3 regions of the Mesorhizobium sp. B2-3-13 genome follow, and region 2 is predicted to be linked to each of the others. Evidence: predicted binding sites of a transcription regulator. Region 2 holds the regulator's gene; each other region holds the start of a gene.
The links. Region 2 encodes LexA, which represses DNA repair genes until DNA is damaged. Its sites were predicted from a motif close to TGTTCNNNNTGTGTTCNG; they were not measured.
Positions count from the first base shown of each region.

Region 1: the regulator LexA is predicted to act here: its motif matches at 2,596-2,613, upstream of dinB (DNA polymerase IV).
Region 3: the regulator LexA is predicted to act here: its motif matches at 3,185-3,202, upstream of parE (DNA topoisomerase IV subunit B).

Region 1 is NZ_VFVQ01000023.1:61,517-67,695, reverse strand. It holds gene FJ941_RS24075 (SDR family oxidoreductase) at 1-329, opposite strand, end outside; gene FJ941_RS24070 (dihydrofolate reductase family protein) at 454-1,041, opposite strand; gene FJ941_RS24065 (NmrA family NAD(P)-binding protein) at 1,079-1,957, opposite strand; gene FJ941_RS24060 (helix-turn-helix domain-containing protein) at 2,068-2,484, shown strand; gene dinB (DNA polymerase IV) at 2,646-3,893, shown strand; gene FJ941_RS24050 (hypothetical protein) at 4,149-4,340, opposite strand; gene FJ941_RS24045 (YkvA family protein) at 4,724-5,107, shown strand; gene FJ941_RS24040 (sterol desaturase family protein) at 5,165-5,698, opposite strand; gene FJ941_RS24035 (NUDIX domain-containing protein) at 5,881-6,179, shown strand, end outside.
Region 2 is NZ_VFVQ01000007.1:196,028-202,206, reverse strand. It holds gene FJ941_RS11165 (ComEC/Rec2 family competence protein) at 1-1,679, shown strand, start outside; gene lexA (transcriptional repressor LexA) at 1,673-2,416, opposite strand; gene FJ941_RS11155 (GntR family transcriptional regulator) at 2,824-3,597, opposite strand; gene FJ941_RS11150 (ABC transporter substrate-binding protein) at 3,747-4,733, shown strand; gene FJ941_RS11145 (ABC transporter ATP-binding protein) at 4,792-5,571, shown strand; gene FJ941_RS11140 (ABC transporter permease) at 5,577-6,179, shown strand, end outside.
Region 3 is NZ_VFVQ01000003.1:33,408-39,586, reverse strand. It holds gene FJ941_RS04880 (response regulator) at 1-328, opposite strand, end outside; gene FJ941_RS04875 (hypothetical protein) at 362-631, opposite strand; gene FJ941_RS04870 (type II and III secretion system protein family protein) at 636-2,021, opposite strand; gene cpaB (Flp pilus assembly protein CpaB) at 2,112-3,035, opposite strand; gene parE (DNA topoisomerase IV subunit B) at 3,273-5,330, shown strand; gene FJ941_RS04855 (FUSC family protein) at 5,375-6,179, shown strand, end outside.

The DNA.
Region 1 (6,179 bases), on a different contig from region 2:
CCGATGTTGGATTCGGCGCCGGAAAACTTCACCACATGCGCGACGCCGGCCTGCCCGCAGGCGTCGATGAAACGACACTGCGTCTCGACCATGTCTTCGGCCGCGGTCGAAATCATCAGCACGCGATCGATGCCATTAAGTGCGGCACCAAGCGTGTCCGCCCGGCGCATATCGCCCTCGATCAGGTCGATGCCGGCAAGTCCGCCGAGCCCCGCCGCCGATGCCCGGTCCAGATCGCGAACCAGCGCCCTCACTTGATGCTTCTGCCGCGCGAATTCGCGCACGATTGCCTTGCCGTTCAGGCCGGTGGCGCCTGTCACCAGGATCATGGTCTGTCTCTCCATTCAGATTGATGGGGCCGCCCTTGCGACGACCGCACCTTGAAGACGAAGAGAAGCGGGCAAAGGATTCCGGCCAAACGTCTTTTTTGTCGGCGCGAGGCCTGTGCGCCGATCAGCCTGCCGGCGCGTAGCGGCTGACCACCATGCCGCAGGCATAGGCCTTCGAGCCGAGCAGCCGCAGGTTCCGGAACCCACCTTGGTCGAAGATGCGACGGCCGGCGCCCAGCACGGCAGGATTGACGAACAGCTGGAACTCGTCGACCAGCCCGGCCGCGATCAGCGCCGACGCAAAGCCGGCGCCGCCGAAGGCGGCCATGTCGCCGCCGTCGCCCGCCTTCAGCGCGTTGACCTCTCGCGGCAGGTCGCCGCTCACCACTGTCGTGCGCTCCCAACGCGAGGCTTCGAGCCTGTCGCTCGGCACCACCTTGCGCGCGTCGACGATGCGCTGGGCGAAGGCATGGAACGGATCGGCCGGATATTTCCTCGCCGCACGGCCCCAATGGGTGAGGTAACCTTCCTCGGCCATCTTGCGGCTGAGCAGGATGGTGTCGATGCCGGCAAACACGGCGTTGAAGTCACGCTTCAACTCCTCGTCCCAGCCGATGTCGTCGCCCCATCCCCAGAGTTGCCAGGGATGGTCGGCATCGCCGCCGACGAAACCGTCGACCGACATTTGCATCTGAAGAATCAGCTTTTTCATCGGGTTCTCCTCGTTTCCGGATTCCAGGCAGGAAGGATCACGCCGCGCTTTGCGAACGGGCAAAGGCTTGTGCCCAACTCTCGAAAGTGGTCGGCGTGGCGTTGCGGATTGACGGTGCTTCAAGCGCCCATCGTTCGCCCTTGTTGAAACTCGCCGCAGTTTCGCCGAGCGCATCGGCAAAGCTCGGTGACAGGCCGTTGGCGATCATCCCGGCGCGCGCCTCGGTGAATGGAGCCGCCTTGTAAGTGACCTGCCTCCCCATCGCGCTGCCCAGGATCGCGGTGGCCTGCTCGAACGTATAATAGCCGCCGCCATGCAATTCGATGATCCGCTCGCTTGGAAAACGCGTGGCGTCCAGCAGGGCGGCGGCGCGCTGGCCGACATCGCTGGCGGCAATCAAAGGGATCGGCAGATCGCCCCGAAACGGCGTCATGAAGATGCCGGAAGCGGCCTGCTGGACAAAGCCCATGCCCTTGGCGAAGTTCTCCATGAAGAACGAAGCGCGCAAAAACACCAGTTCGTCGAGGCCGAGCGCCGCCAGCCGTTCCTCCATCAAGACGGCGCCGAGCGAAGTTCCCATCCTGAGATGGGCGTTGAGGCCGCTGAGCAGCACGACGCGGCGCACGCCTGACTTCGCGATCGCCGCCGCCAGCCGCGCGCCGACTTCATCTTCGAAGCGATGAAGATCCGGCGCCGTGACGTCGAACGGAATCATTACATAGGCGCTGTCGGCACCGGAAAAGGCGGAGGCGAGCGCGTCGCTATCGTCAAGCGCGACACCCAGGCCGCGCGCCACGCCGCGCACAATATGTCCCCGCCCGGTCAGGACCTGGGCGACCGCCTTGCCAACCTCGTTGGTGGCCCCGATGACCACGACGGTTCTTGGCGTGCTGATTTTCCCGACGGCCTGGCTCATGACGTCCTCCTGCTGGCCAAGTTGCGATCTAACGATTTACTTTTGAAAGCATTTGACTGACGGAAAGAACGATGTCAATAGTAAAGTGATTTAAAAATGGAACCATAGAGATGTCGACGCGTGAAAGATCCGGCTGCCCGATCAACCTGTCTCTGGAACTGCTCGGCGACCGCTGGACGCTGCTCATCATCCGCGACCTGGTCTTCGCCGGCAAAAAGCATTTTCGCGAGTTCCTGCAATCCGATGAAGGCATCTCCTCGCGCACGTTGGCCGAGCGGCTGCAGACGCTGCAGGATGAAGGCATCCTCACCCGCAGCGACGATCCCAGCCACGGGCTGAAGGCGATCTACCGGCTGACCGAGGCCGGCATCGACCTCTTGCCGGTGCTGGCCACGCTTGGCGCGTGGGGCAGCAGGCACCGCAAGGCCGACGACAAGCTCGCCCGTATCGCAGAAGAACTGGCGGCCGGGGGCGAGCCGGCGCTGGAACGGATGAAGGCAGCGCTGCGGGCGGAGCATATTGTCTAGGAAGTGGCGCTGCCTCCCTTCTCCCCTGTGGAAAAAGGAGGAGCTTTACGCGCCTCGGTTACCCTCAAAGGGCACCATGCACCAAAGACCCAATTGACAACGATCTCTGTTTGTTCACTATAGGTTCCTATCTATCAGCAATCGCGGATGGGCGGAACAGGATGGAAACGACGGCCACCATCCTGCATGCCGATCTCGACGCCTTCTATGCCTCGGTCGAGCAGTTGCTCGACCCGACATTGCGTGGCAAGCCGATCGCGGTCGGTGGTGGTGTTGTGCTCGCCGCCTCTTACGAAGCGCGCGCTTTTGGGGTGCGCGGCGGCATGCCGGGGCGCAAGGCGCGCGAGCTTTGCCCGCAATTGATCTTCGTCGGCGGCAATTTCAGCCACTACCAGCGGCTGGGCGACGCGGCGATCAAGGTGCTCGACGATTTCACGCCAGTCGTCGAGCGCATCTCCATCGACGAGGCCTTCGCCGATGTCGCCGGCTGCACACACCTGTTCGGCTCTCCCAGGGAGATCGCGACCGTGATCCGCCGCCGGGTGCGCGCCGAACTCGGCCTGCCGATCTCGATCGGCGTGGCGCGCACCAAGCATTTGGCCAAGATCGCCTCGCAGGTTGCCAAGCCCGACGGGCTGGTGGTGGTCGATCCCGGCACCGAACTTGCCTTCCTGCATGATTTGCCGGTCGGCCTGATGTGGGGTGTCGGACCGGCGACCAGGGCGCGGCTGGCCGAGATCGGCGTCGAGACGATCGGCGAGTTGGCCAGGACCCACAGCGGCGCACTGACCCGGCTGCTTGGCCCCGCTGCCGGCGAAAAGCTCGCGGCTCTCTCCTGGAACCGGGATCCGCGCAAGCTGGAGACGAAGCGCCGGGCGCGCTCGGCCGGCGCGCAATCGGCGCTCGGGCAAAAGCCGGCCGTGGCGCGGGTGATCGTGCCGACACTGCTGCATCTGGCCGACCGCGTCGCCAGCCGGCTGCGCGCCAAGAACCGCCCCGGCCGCACGGTGACGGTGCGCGTGCGCTTTGCCGATCTCAGCGCCGTCACGCGCTCGATCACTCTGGAACAGCCGATCTCGGCGACCGCCATGCTGGCCGAGATCGCAGGGGATTTGGTGCGCGGCGTGCTCGCCGAGCATCCCCGGGAGAAAACGATCTCGCTGCTGGCGATCTCGGTCTCGCACCTGGAGGAAAGCGCCGAACTGCAGCTCGACCTGCCGCTCGGCCTCGCCGACGAGAAGCGCCGCCCGGGCAGCCAAAAAGGCCTGGCGCGCTTCGGCGCCGACCGCGCCATCGACAAGATCCGCGAGCGCTTCGGCAAACAGGCGGTCGGCTACGGCACGGTGGCACTGGAAGCGGCTCGCTCGGTGCCCGACGAATTCAGGGAGTTGGCTGAAAAGGAACTGTGAGCGAAGGAGCCTCAGCCCCTCGCCGCTACCTTCCGGGTCCGGAACCAGCTGGCGCGGCGGCGGTCACGGCCGACAGCAATTCGCGCTTCACCAGCACCGGCTTTGATATGTCTTCTTCACGGCAACTTCCCAAGCCCAAGCAGCGTAACATCCGGCAGGGACGGCTTGTCAAGAAGACGCGAAATTGGGTAGTTGGTCAGCGAGGTGACACAGGATTTGCCGGCCGGACGCCCAGTAAGGCGAGTGCTGCCTAGTCTAGCCTACCCTTTCAAGTCCCGCCGATAACCGGTCAGGGTCAATGATGCCACGCTTGAAAAGGCACATGATCTTGATCGCGACCTGTTCGCGCTCGTCCTCTCTGACAATTCGATGCTTGGCGCAGTAGTCGTTGAAAACGTTCGCAAGAGCTTCCAGATCGGCGGAATCCGCCACTCCGTATGGCAACATGCCTGCCTCCCTCATAGGGCGAAAGCACGATAGCCGCCCCCACCCGTCCGCTTGGCTCTACTCGGTGCGGACGACATGGAAAAGATACACCCAGAAAAAGTCAGAAACGAGTCAATTCCATGGGACTGAAGTCTGAGGCTCCGCGAGCGTCTGAATTTTCAAACTGACCCACTACTCGAAATTGGGTGGCGGCTCAGTTTGCGGATCGCGGACATCCTTGCAATGATCGAAGCAATGCATGTCACCCGGAAGTGTCCTAGGTTCCGGGATAACGACAAGCATAAAATCAGAATCTTGTGGCAGGCGAATCCTATTCGCCGCGACATGCTGTAAGGAGCGGAGACGCCTTACGGTTTGGGGTCCTACAAAAAGAGAGTTGCCGTGTGACTGTCCTTGACAAGGCAAAGCGATGGGCGAGGGCCGTCAAGCGCGATGTGGTAGCCCTGTGGCTGGCCGCCCGCGATCCTCGCGTTCCCTGGTACGCCAAAGTTGCCGCCGGCGCGGTCGCCGCCTACGCGCTCAGTCCTATCGATCTGATACCCGATTTCATTCCCGTACTCGGATATTTGGACGACCTGATCATCGTACCACTCGGCATCCTGCTTGCGGTGAAGTTGATCCCCGCCGATTTGATGGCGGAGTTTCGCGCGGAGGCCATTCGCCGATCCAAACCGACCAGCCGCGGCGGTCTCGCATTCATTGTCGGAATTTGGATTCTGATGGCCGCCGCGCTCATCTGGTTATTCTGGCCGGATCGCTCGGCCTAGATTTCATCGCTCGACCGCCCGGACCACAAATGTTGGTGGCCTGTCGAAAGACCCACGTCAAAGCCGCGCGGTGCCGAAAATCCGGTCCCAGAATATCGACGTCACGCCGAAATTGGCGTTGTCGTCGATATGGTGGTGCACCGCGTGGCGGCGCTTGAGCGTATAGAGATAGCTCGCATGGGCCGGATGCCAGTGATGGATCATGTGGTGGACGCTGATGTACCAGAGGTAGCCCAGCATCAACCCGCAGCTCACCGCGCTGGCGGTCGCGAAATCCGAGACCATCCAGACAGGCAGGAACGCCACCAGCGCATGGACGCCGAGGCTGAGCCAGGTGGGCGTGCCCACCGGGCTGCGCTCCTCGACATGGTGGCGGTCGTGCAGGTCCCGGATCCAGGGGACGTGGTGCAGCACGAACCGGTGCAGGACGTATTCGATCAGCGTCCAAAGGCCAAGGCAGATCAGCGCCGTGCCGATCCAATCCGGCGCGCTTTCCTCTCCGGCCTCGATCAGTCCGGCCACGCCCAATATGGCGATCACCAGGGGATAGACCACGAAGTCGCTGTAGTAGCCGATCAGACCCAGCTGCATTCAGACGCCTCACCTGACTTTCGACGCCGCCCCAAAAACGATGCTATCAGATTGCCGGACTCGCGCATGAGGTGCAATGCAGATGCGCCTGACATAGCGTCGCAATTTCCCGGTGCAAGGTCGGCAATGATCAACGCAGGATCGGCCGGCTTCGCACCAGTGCCGCAAACGGACGTGCAAACATGGCAAAACGCAGCGCGGGCCTGCTGATCCATCGCCGCGGCGGTGGTGACATCCAGGTGCTGCTGGTCCATCCCGGCGGCCCGTTCTGGGCGAAGAAGGACGATGGAGCCTGGTCGATCCCGAAGGGCCTTGTCGACGAGGGTGAGGACGAACTGGCAGCGGCACGACGCGAGGCCGAGGAAGAGCTCGGTATAAAGGTCGAAGGCCTCTTCGCGCGCCTTGGCGACTACCGGCAACCGGGCGGCAAGATCGTCATGGCGTGGTCCGTCGAGTCCGACATCGATGTGGCCACTATGAA
Region 2 (6,179 bases):
TCGGCGGCAGCGGCTTCTTTCTCGGCAATCCAACGGTCATCTCCGCCGAAGCCGGTGAGATGCCGCTGCCGGCACGCGTGTTTTCAGGCATCGAAAATGCCCGCGAAGCCATCGCCGACCACATCAGGGGCAGCATTGGCGGCGCCGAAGGCGAGATCGCGGCGGCGCTGATCGTCGGCGTGCGGGCCGGCATTCCCGATGAAATCAACGAAGCGATGCGGCGCACCGGCATCTATCACATCATCTCGATTTCAGGTCTGCATATGGCGCTGGTGGCCGGCACCATCATGGGTCTGCTGCGCGGCGCCTTCGCACTGTTTCCAGGGTTTTCCGCGCGCCGGCCGGTGAAGAAATACGCCGCCGCCGCCGCACTGTTTTCGATCGCCGCCTATCTCGTCATTTCGGGCGTCGTCGTCGCGGCCGAACGCAGCTTCATCATGCTGGCGGTGATGCTGATCGCCGTCTTGTTCGATCGCACGGCGCTGACCATGCGCAATCTGGCGATTTCGGCGATCGCCGTTATCCTGGTTTCGCCGCACGAGGTCGTCGGCCCGAGTTTCCAGATGTCGTTCGCGGCAACCGCAGCCTTGGTTGGCGCCTATGCCGGCTGGGCCGACCACCATGCGGGAAAGACGAGGCCTCCGCCGCCAAAGCGATCCCTACCCGGGTTTCTGACGCGAAAATTCCTCTTGGCGACAGGTGGATTGGCCATGACGTCCATCATCGCCGGCAGCGCGACGGCACTGTTTGCCATCTGGCATTTCCAGCGGGTGTCGCCGCTCAGCCTGTTCGCCAATCTGGCCCTCATGCCGATCGTGTCGATCGTGATGTTCCTGGCCGTCGCCAGCGCGTTGCTGATGCCGTTCGGGTTGGATTGGCCGGCTCTCTACCTCATGGGCAAGGGCCTGACAGCGATGATCGCCATATCGGCGTGGATATCGGAGCGCTCTCCGGTCGATGGAGTCGGGCTGATTTCGCAGCAATCCGTGCTGCTGGTCACCGTCGCGTTGGTCATCGCGACGATGGCGACGACGTGGCTCCGGCTCACGGCGGTGCCATTCGCGCTTGCCGGTCTGTTGACTGTATCGCACACGCGCGCGCCCGATGTGCTGATCTCGGAAGATGCGCGGCTGGTGGCTCTGTCGATCGGCAATGGCGAACTGGCCGTCAACCGGGAACGTCCGAACGAATTCGCAGCCGACAATTGGAAACGCGCTCTGATCTCCGAAACAATCGTCCTACCGGAAATGTTCGAGAAGACGGACGGGCAATTCGATCTTGCCACTCCCACCGACCTGCCGCTGGGATCGCCGTTCTATTGCCGCGAAGGCCTGTGCCTTGCCAGGCACCCTTCCGGCGCGATCATCGCCTATGTCGAGGATCGCAAGGACACCTGGAAGGCCTGCGCCTTCGCCGACCTGATCGTCGTCAATGACGCGACCGCCTATGACGCCTGTCATAATCCGCTGGTTCTCGTCGTCACCAAACGCCAGCTCGCCCGCAAGGGGAGTGCCGCCGTTTTCTTCGATCCCCAATCGGCCACGACGCCGGCTGAGGTCGAATTCGCCGTCGACGGACCATACCGGCCTTGGCACGAGCAGCGAAAATTCTCACGCGAGGCGAGGGGGCTGGCCCCCTATAAAAAGGCCGACAAGCCCGATGGCAAGCCAGTTCAGTAGCGCCTGATCAGCCCGACGAGCTTGCCCTGCACCTTGACCCGATCCGGTCCGAAGATGCGTGTTTCGTAGGCTGGATTGGCGGCTTCGAGCGCGATCGAGGCGCCCTTGCGGCGGAACCGCTTCAGCGTTGCTTCCTCCTCGTCGACCAGCGCCACGATGATTTCGCCCGGACTTGCTGTATCGGCATTGCGGATGATGACCGTGTCGCCGTCGAAGATACCGGCCTCGATCATCGAGTCGCCCTTGACTTCCAGCGCATAGTGCTCGCCGCCCATGATCATGTCCGGCGGCACCGAAATCGAATGCGTCTGATGCTGGATGGCATCGATCGGCACACCGGCGGCGATACGACCCATGACCGGGATGGACACAGCTGAAACCGCGTCATCGTCGTTGCCGGCCGCGGCCAGGCGGGAAGGCGCCGTCGCCGGCCTGATCTGGCGGCCGAGACTGCCTTGGCCAAGGCTGCCCTGGATGACACTTGGCGAGAACTTCTTTGCCGCATTGAGGCCCGGCGCGATCGAGTCCGGCAGCCGCAGCACTTCCAGCGCGCGCGCCCGATTGGGTAGCCGGCGAATAAAGCCACGTTCCTCCAGCGCCGTGATCAGGCGATGGATGCCCGATTTGGAGGCAAGATCGAGCGCTTCCTTCATTTCGTCGAAGGAGGGCGGTATCCCGCTTTCCTTGAGCCGTTCGTGGATGAACATCAGCAGTTCATGTTGCTTGCGTGTCAGCATGGCGGCCCCCAAGGCATTGAACGAAAGGTCTGACCAGAATCGAAAAAACAAACCCAGAACAAACACTATCCGTTCCAGTTGTGTTCCGCAACCGTTTAAAGTTTAATGAATTTGTTAACGCGTCTGAAGTTTTTTGCCGCGACAGCGGACTGAGGCCGATCCTTTCCACGATCGGCAGGCATTGAAATCGTTTTGGTTAATGGCCTGTGGCCTATCCACTGATGGGCCTTGGCATCAGTCTTTCGGGGGGCTCTTCGCGGGTGGATTGTACAATTTATGGATCCATTATTCGTGGAACGAAACGAAACCAAAACGCCAACGATTGGTAGCTTAGGGGCGGCGATGGATCCAGGCGTTTGGCCCACTCCGGCCAGCGCATGCCAATAGGCGTCGCGCAAGCATTGAAGTCACCCGGAACCCGCTTGCAAGCTGCCGGCGCGGGCGGCGTATTTGGTCGCGCCGCTGTCTTCGCTATGGACATAGACGTGCAGGGTATAGCCGATATGCGCCGTCATCAGCGCCTTGGCCCGCTCGACGTCACGATCGAGTGCAGCTTCCATGATCGCTGTATGGTGTTCGATCGCAATCGCTTCGCACAATGCCTCCATTGCCTCTTCATAACCGTCCTTCAGACCAGCCGCGGCCCGCAATGTCGGCGCCAGGCCGAGAAAACGATGATGCCGTCGCAGCTGATCGGCGATGGTCGAGCGGAATCGCATGAGCCAATTGGAAGTCGCCGCGCTTAGCAGCGCCGCATGGAAAGCTTCGTGGTTCTCGTCCCATTTATCGACAGCCGCATCCGAAGGATCGTCGACCGCGGTCTTGCAACGGGAGAGCCGGTAGTGGGCGGTGACAACGGCATCCTCCCACTCCTTGCCGCCTTTTTCCATCGATTCGAGGAACAGGGGTATCTCGACCACCATCCTGGCGCGTGCCAGGTCCTCCAGTTCGGCCCGCGATACCGGAGCGACCGTAAAACCACGATTGCTGATGGCGGTGACAAGGCGTTCGGCCTCTAGCCGCGACAAGGCTTCGCGCAACGGCGTCCAGCCGACGCCATAGGTGCCGCGCAGGGCACTCAGTTTGAGCGGGGCGCCCGGCATGAGGCGCGTGGTCAGGATGTCGCGCCGCAACAGCTGATAGGCGGCTTCCGTTTTTGTAGAACTCGTTTCATCGCGCATCGTGATCAATCCGTCGTCTGGCGAAAGTATATATGATATTGGGTCATAGCAACAATTATATATAATGTTTGACACCGACCGGCGGACCGACCATGATCGCCGTGGTAGCCGCGTTTCCAAGCGGCCCTGATCAAATCTGGGAGGAAATGATGTTGAAATCGAAATCCGCTTGGTTGTCGGGCTTGGCCCTGGCAGGCGCATTGATGATTAGCGCCGGCAGTGCCGCGGCCGATCAGATCCGTATCGGCATTGCCAATTTCGGCGAGCATCCGCAATTGAACGCCGCCATAGCCGGCTTCAAGAAGGCGTTGACGGATAATGGCTTCGTCGAGGGCAAGGACGTCGTCTACACGGAGAGCCACACCAATTTCGATGCATCGCTGGTGCCGCAGATGATCGCCAAGCTGCAGGCCGAGCAGCCCAAGCTGATCTACACCATCACCACGCCGGTCTCGCAGATCGCCAAGAAAGCGCTTGCCGGTTCCGGCATTCCGATCGTTTTTGCCGCGGTCACCGATCCGGTGGCGGCCAAGCTGGTGCCGTCATGGGACGCCGGAGACGAAGGCATGACCGGCGCCAGCGATCTGCAGGACGTCGCTGCCGTGATGGCCTTCACCAAGAAGCTGCTGCCGACCGCCAAGCGCTTCGGCGTGCCTTATAATCCCGGTGAGGCCAATGACGTTGCCTTGGTCGAAAAGATCAAGGCGGCGGCACCGGCCGCCGGCTTCGAGGTGGTGGAGGTCGGCATCGACAACGTCAATGACATCCAGCAACGCATCGCTTCGCTCGCCGGCAAGGCCGACGTGATCTACGGCCCGGCGTCGAACCTGATCCAGCCGGCGATCGCCGCTGTCTCCGCGGCCGCCCGCCAGGCCGGTATCCCGGTCGTCAACTCCGATGACAGTGCGGTCCGCAACGGCACCGTGCCTGCAAGCTTCGCGGTCAATTACACGCAGGTCGGCGTCAACGCCGGCAACATCGCCGCCGAGATCCTCAAGGGCAAGGACCCCAAGACGATCGCGCCGTCGCGCCCGGCCTACAAGGACCACATGGCAACGATCTCGCGCAAGGCGATGGCCGCGTTCGGCATCGAGATACCGGCTTCAATGGCCGATTGCGGCTGCATCGTCGACTAACATCGGAACTGCTGGGATGACGGCGTCGGCGCCGTCATCCCGAGGTCAGGGAGGAACGATGCTCGAGATTCGATCCGCACGCAAAGTGTTCTACAAGGGCCAGGCCGACGAGAAGGTCGCGCTGGACGGTCTCAGCCTGTCGCTGTCCACAGGCGAGTTCGGCATCGTCATCGGCTCCAACGGGGCCGGCAAGAGCAGCATGCTTAATGCCATTTCCGGCGCTCTGATCCTCGATTCCGGCCAGATTCTGATCAATGGCGCCGATGTGACTGGTATGCCGGTGCACAAGCGCGCCTCGAGACTGGCTCGCGTATTCCAGGATCCGATGCGCGGCACCGCCGCCAGCATGACGGTTGCGGAAAACATGCTGCTGGCCGATTTGCGCAGCCAAAAGCGCACCTTGCGCCCGGGGCTGAACACCACCCGGCTTGCGTCCTACAGGGAACGCCTGTCGATCCTGGGTCTCGGTCTGGAAAATCGTCTCGACACGCGCGTCGACCTGCTCTCGGGCGGGCAGCGGCAATCCTTGTCGCTGATCATGGCGGTCGGCGGATCGCCTGACTTGCTGCTGCTCGACGAACATACCGCGGCACTTGATCCGCGCACGGCCGAGATTGTCATGCAGGCGACGGTGCGCGCCGTCAGCGCGCTGAAGCTGACGACTATGATGGTGACCCACAACATGCAGCACGCCGTCGACTACGGCAGCCGCGTGATCATGCTCGACGCGGGCCGCGTCCTTCTGGAAGTTAGCGGCGAGGAGAAGGCGAGGGTCACGGTTATCGATCTGATCGGCCATTTCTCCGTCAAAACCGACCGCATGTTGCTGGCGAGCTGATCACCATGGGTTTTGTTCAGGACATTCTCGCCAGCTTCGTCGCAATCATGCCGGTCACCCTGGCGCAGAGCCTGATCCTGGCCTTGGTCGTGCTCGGGATCATGATCCCGTTTCGCATGCTGAATTTTCCCGATCTCACCAGCGAAGGCGCTTTTCCGCTGGGCGGCTGCGTCTGCGGCGTTCTCCTTGCCGCCGGCGCATCGCCGCTGATGGGCATCGCGGCCGCTCTTGTCGCCGGCTTCGCGGCGGGCTGCTGCACCGCCTTCATCCATCTGCGCTTCCGCATCCACACGCTGCTTGCGGGCATCCTGATGATGACGATGCTCTACAGCATCAATCTTCGCATCATGGGCAAGTCCAACCTGTCCGTCTTCGGTTCGCCCTCGGTGTTCGATTGGGTGCCGTTCGCGCGGGCGGGTTTCCCCGCCAGCAAGATCGTCGTCGCTGGCCTTCTCGCGCTTATTGCCTTCAAGCTGCTCTACATGTTCTTCAGGACCGAGAAGGGCACGGCCGTGCGGGCCGTGGGCGCCAATCCTGACATGGCCGAGGCGCAAGGCATCAATGTCTGGGCCGCGACCATAGGCGGTGTCGGGCTGGCGAGCGCGTTT
Region 3 (6,179 bases), on a different contig from region 2:
GCTTGACCAGGAAGTCGGCGACCTTGAGCTGCACCAGGATGCGCACGGCGGCGGCGTTGAACTCCTGGGTGACCACGACCACCGGTGCCTTGCCCTCGAGCCGGCGCATGACGCGCTGCAGGGACTCGATTTCTTCCAGTTTCGCCGCATCCATGTCGACGATAACGACGCCGAACTCGGCTTCCTGGACCTCGCCGCGCAGCTCGGTGACGTTCTTCTCAACCGTCATGAGCTGGATGATCTCGGAGGCGGCAAAGGCGGTCTTCGTGTCCTGCGCGAAGGTCCGGTCTGTCGATACGAGCAGGATCTTCTTGGTGCTGTTTGCCATTCTCGCCGCCTGTGAGGTCGATCGCCGTCTGGATCAGTTGCCGGTGGTGGTTTGCGCTGCCTTGGCGCCGGCCGCCTGATCGGGTGTGACCGGTTCGGCGGTTCCGCGCTTGGCGGGCACGAGAAGCCTCGTGTTCTGGACCCCATACTTCCACGGGTCCACCATCTGCATGACGGTGTTGGCCGCCTGCGCCTCACCGGCGACTGACGTCACGCCTTCGCTGCGCAGATAGTCGTCGCTGGTGCAGCCGCTTGCCAAACCGGCAAGAAGCAGGGCGATGCTCGATCTCAGGACCAGACGCATGATTTCAGTCCTTCGGCAGGTCGAGGAAATGACCGACTTTGGTCGCGGAAGCGCCCCGCACGGCGCTGCCGTCAGCCAGCGCCAGCGCACGGTTGGTGTCCGACGCCTTCACCTCCTCGGTGTTGTTGAGGAAATAGTCGACGTTGCTGGCGGGCTGCGTGCCATCGGTCGGCACAGCCAATTTCTTCGACGGGTCGACCGGCTTGACCAGATAGGGTGTGACGATGATGACCAGGTCGGTCTCGCGCCGCTGATAGGATTTCGACGAGAACAGCGACCCCAGCACCGGCATCTTGCCGAGACCGGGAATGCGCGACGTGGTGATGTCGTTCTGGGATTGCAGCAGCCCGGCGATCATGAAGCTCTGGCCGTTCTTCAGGTCGACCGAGGTCTTGGCGCGGCGCACGATGAACCCCGGCACCGAAATGTTGCCGATATTGTAGGACGCTGAAGCGTCGATCGAGGAGACTTCCGGCGCGATGTCGAGGCTGACCAACCCGTCCTTCAGCACGGTCGGCGTAAAGTCCAGGCTGACGCCGTATTTCTTGTAGCTGACGGAGATCTTGCCATTGTCCTCGGAAACCGGGATCGGGAATTCGCCGCCGGCAAGAAAGCTCGCCGTTTCGCCGGATCGGGCAATCAGGTTCGGTTCGGCCAGCCTTCGGGCAAGGCCGCGCTCCTCCAACGCCTTGATGGCGATGTCGATCGAGACGCCATTGGACAGCAGCCGGCCAATGATCTCGCCAGTCCCCGCCGCCGGCACCGAGCCCGGATCGAGAGAGACATCGCGACCGCCGAAGCCGTAGGCGAAATTGGCGCTGTATTTCGCGCCCAGGTCCTGCCCGGCCTGGCGGTTGATCTCGACGAAGCGGACATTGAGCTGGACCTGCTGCGACGAGGAGATATTGACCGAATTGATCACCTCCTCATTGCCGGAGAAGCGGGTGGCGATCTTGTTGGCCTTTTCGGCGGCGACCGCGTCATCCGCCTCGCCCGACAGCACCACGCGGCCATTGGCCGAGCCGACCTTGATCTTGGCGTCCGGCACGCTGGCACGGATGGTGCTCGCCAATTGGTCGGTGTCGAGCGTCACTTCGATATCTACGGTGCCGACGAGCTGCTTCTTCTCGTCGAACAGCGCAATGCCGGTGGTGCCGAGATTGTTGCCCAGCACATAGAAGGATTTGTCGGTCAGCGGGTTGACGTTGGCGATCTCCGGATCGCCGATGACGATCTGATAGAAGGCCGCGCTCGTCATGATCGTCTTGGGCTTGCCCTTCGCGACCTTGATCGAGGCATTCCTGGTCGACGAGACATAGACGATGTCGTTGTCCGCCCTGGCCGCGCCAACGAAGGCGAGCATGCCGCTCGCGGCCAGTGAAGCCGCCATGGCCAAGGCGCGCACGAAACGCAACAGATTCGTCATTCGATATAAGGTGTGCATCACCATGATCCCGTCCCGCCCGGTCCCCACCGGTCTTTACTTCTGGTCCCGCGAAGGGACTTGGTATTCCTCGGCCTGCGTGCCGCGCGTCACGATCACCGTCTTGAATTTCGGCTTCTCCGGCTCCTTGGCGATGGCATCGAACAAGGAGCCGGCGGCGGCCTGGGCATTGGAAGCCACGGATCCGCCGAAGGACGAGATGGTGGTGACGCCGTTCTTGCCGTCGCCGCCTTCGCTGGCGGAGCGCAGCGACAGCGACAGCGTGCCTACCGTGCGGGCAAGCGCCACTTTCTGCGCGCCTTCGGTCGTCACCTCGAGGGTCACGGAATTGGCCACCTGCGGCGTCGTCTGGCGCTCGTCGGCGCCCTGCCCGACGCTCAGCACCTTGGCGTCGGCAACGACGATCTCCGAGGTGATGGTCGAGCCGGCCGCGCCTTGCGCGTTCTTGGCGACTTCCTGGATTTCGCCGGCATCGCGGGTGAGCACGACATCGACCCGGTCGCCCGGCGTGACGAAGCCACCGACCCCAGCGATCTCGTCGGTGCGGATGGTGACCGCCCGCATTCCGGGCGTCAGCATATTGGACAGCGTCGCGCGACCGTTCGGTCCCGACAGCTTGGTGAGCAGCAACGGCTCATTGACCTCGATCGGCGACAGCACGACCCGGCCCCCTTCGCCGAGCAATCCATCGATGGTGGCAAAGGCCCCCTGCGGCAGGGACTCCTGCGGCCACGGAATTTCGCTGAGCTTGGCGCGGTCGAGCTCCATGCCATAACGCAACGGCGCATTGGCCACCACGATGGTCTTGAACTCTATTTTGGGTGCTGGAGCGGAGATCGACGCCGTTTTCTCCTGGGCATCGGCCTTGGCCTGGCTCTTGACCCAGAAATCCGCGGCAAAGATCGAGATCGCGCCGAAAACGGCGGCGATGCCGATCATCGTTATGGCCTTGCCCCTCACGCCGAAACCCCTGATGCCCGTCGTTTCTTGTTATGTTGGGCTCACGCTAGTCCGCATTGGTAAAGAATCGGGAATCTTGTGAGGTGGCATTCGACCGATTTCCGCCTGCTTGGTTATCGAATGGTTTTAGGGTAAGAGGGGTTAAATCCCCGAACGTAACAGGAACCTCCGTCGCCTGGCGCCGAAAAGCGTGGCAGTATCGACGGGTGATTCGCAGCACCGGACCCTATGGTTGGCATGGACGATAACAACGATCTCTTCGGCAATGTGGGCAAGCAGCAGCAACCGGTTCGCACGCCGGCGCGCCCGGCCGACCCGCTGGTGCAAGCGGCCGCCAGGCGCCCGGCCGCTGCCAAGGATGGCAGCGAGGGGTACAGCGCCGCCGACATCGAGGTGCTCGAAGGCCTGGAGCCGGTGCGCCGGCGGCCGGGCATGTACATTGGCGGCACAGACGACAAGGCGATGCACCATCTGTTCGCCGAGGTCATCGACAATTCGATGGACGAAGCGGTTGCCGGCCACGCCACCTTCATCGATGTCGAGCTTTCAGCCGATGGTTATCTCACTGTCACCGACAATGGCCGCGGCATCCCGGTTGATCCACATCCGAAATTCAAGAAGCCCGCGCTCGAAGTGATCATGACGACGCTGCATTCGGGCGGCAAGTTCGATTCCAAGGTCTATGAGACATCAGGTGGCCTGCACGGCGTCGGCGTTTCCGTCGTCAACGCCCTGTCGGATCATCTCGAAGTCGAAGTCGCGCGCGGCCGCCAGCTTTATCGCCAACGCTTTTCACGTGGCATTCCGATAAGCGGTCTGGAGCACCTGGGCGAGGTGCACAACCGCCGCGGCACCAGGACGCGTTTCCACCCCGACGAGCAGATTTTCGGCAAAGGCGCGGCATTCGAGCCGGCGCGTCTCTACCGCATGACGCGTTCGAAGGCCTATCTGTTCGGCGGCGTCGAAATCCGCTGGACCTGCGATCCCTCCCTGATCAAGGAAAAGGATCAGACACCGGCCAAGGCGGAATTCCATTTCCCCGGCGGCCTCAAGGATTATCTGAAAGCGTCGCTCGGCGACGAATTCCAGGTGACGCGCGAAATCTTCGCCGGCAAGAGCGACAAGCAAGGCGGCCATGGCTCGCTCGAATGGGCGGTGACCTGGTTCGGCGGCGACGGCTTCATCAATTCCTACTGCAACACCATCCCGACCGGTGAAGGCGGCACCCACGAGGCCGGCTTCCGCAACGTGCTGACGCGCGGCCTGCGCGCCTATGCCGACCTCGTCGGCAACAAACGCGCTTCGATCGTCACCTCGGAAGACGTCATGATCTCGGCCGCCGGCATGCTGTCGGTGTTCATCCGCGAGCCGGAATTCGTCGGCCAGACCAAGGACAGGCTGGCGACGATCGAAGCGATACGCATCGTCGAGACCGCGATCCGTGACCCGTTCGACCATTGGCTGGCCGACAATCCGCAGGAAGCCTCGAAGCTGCTCGACTGGGTGATCGCGCGCGCCGATGAGCGGGTGCGCCGCCGCCAGGAAAAAGAGGTGTCGCGCAAGAGCGCTGTGCGCAAGCTGCGCTTGCCGGGGAAGCTCGCCGATTGCACGCAGAACGCGGCGGCAGGTGCTGAACTCTTCATTGTCGAAGGCGATTCCGCGGGCGGCTCGGCAAAGCAGGCGCGCGACCGCGCCAGCCAGGCCGTCTTGCCGCTGCGCGGAAAAATCCTCAACGTCGCCAGCGCCGGCAATGACAAGCTGGCCGCCAACCAGCAGATATCGGACCTGATCCAGGCGCTCGGCTGCGGCACGCGGTCAAAGTACCGTGACGAGGATTTGCGCTACGACCGCGTGATCATCATGACCGACGCCGACGTCGACGGCGCCCACATCGCTTCGCTGCTGATCACCTTTTTCTACCAGGAGATGCCGGCGCTGGTACGCGGCGGCCATCTCTACCTGGCGGTGCCGCCGCTTTACTCGATCAGGCAAGGCGGCAAGGTCGCCTACGCCCGCGACGACGCGCACAAGGACGAGCTTCTGCGCACCGAATTCACCGGGCGCGGCAAGGTCGAGCTCGGCCGCTTCAAGGGCCTGGGCGAGATGATGGCTGCGCAGCTCAAGGAAACCACTATGGACCCGAGAAAGCGCACGTTGCTCAGGGTCGATGTGAACGAAATCGATTCTGCCACCAAGGACAGGGTCGATGAGCTGATGGGCACCAAGCCCGAAGCTCGCTTCCGCTTCATCCAGGAACGCGCCGAATTCGCCGAGACGGAAGTGCTGGATATCTAGCCGCTGGCGAATTTAGCTTGCGTTCCTGACATGGAGACCAGCATGTGACCTGGGCGCGGCTGAAAACCTATTTCGAGACGAGCCTGGCCGGGCTGACGCAACCGACGCGCTCCGACTGGATTTTCGCCCTGCGCACCGTTTTAGCCGGCATGATCGCGCTTCTCGCCGCCTATGCGCTGAAGCTCGACCATCCGCAATGGGCGATGATGACGGTGTTCATCGTCGCCCAGCCGGTTGCCGGCATGGTGCTGGCGAAAGGCTTTTACCGGCTGCTCGGCACACTTGCCGGGGGTATCGCGGCAATCGGCATCACCACGGCGTTCGGCACCGGCCCCTGGATTCTGGTGACGGTGCTTGCCGTCTGGATTGGCATTTGCACCTTCGTCTCGTCGCTGCTGCGCAATCCCGAGGCCTATGGCGCCGCCCTTGCCGGCTACACCGCCATGATCATCGGCCTGCCCGCTTTCGGACAGCCGCATGTGGTCGTTGACCTCGCGGTCGCGCGTTGTGCCGAGATCGTGCTCGGCATCGTTTGCGCCGGCCTCACCAGCCGGCTGATCCTGCCAAAACTGGCCAGCGACGCCATTATCTCGCGGCTGAAACGCTGCATTCTCGACCTCGCCACTTACGCCGGCGGTGCGTTCTCCGGCGGAGACCGGGCAACCCTCATCGGCCTGCACCGGAAGCTTGTCGCCGACACCCAGACGCTTGGCGAAATGCGCGCCTATGCCAGGCTCGAAGCGGCGAGCTTCGCGCCGCGCGCGCATCCGGTGCGACGCACCATCGGACAGCTGCTCTCGGCCCTTTCGGCGGCGCGCGCGCTCTATTCGCATGCCGCTCCGAAAAACG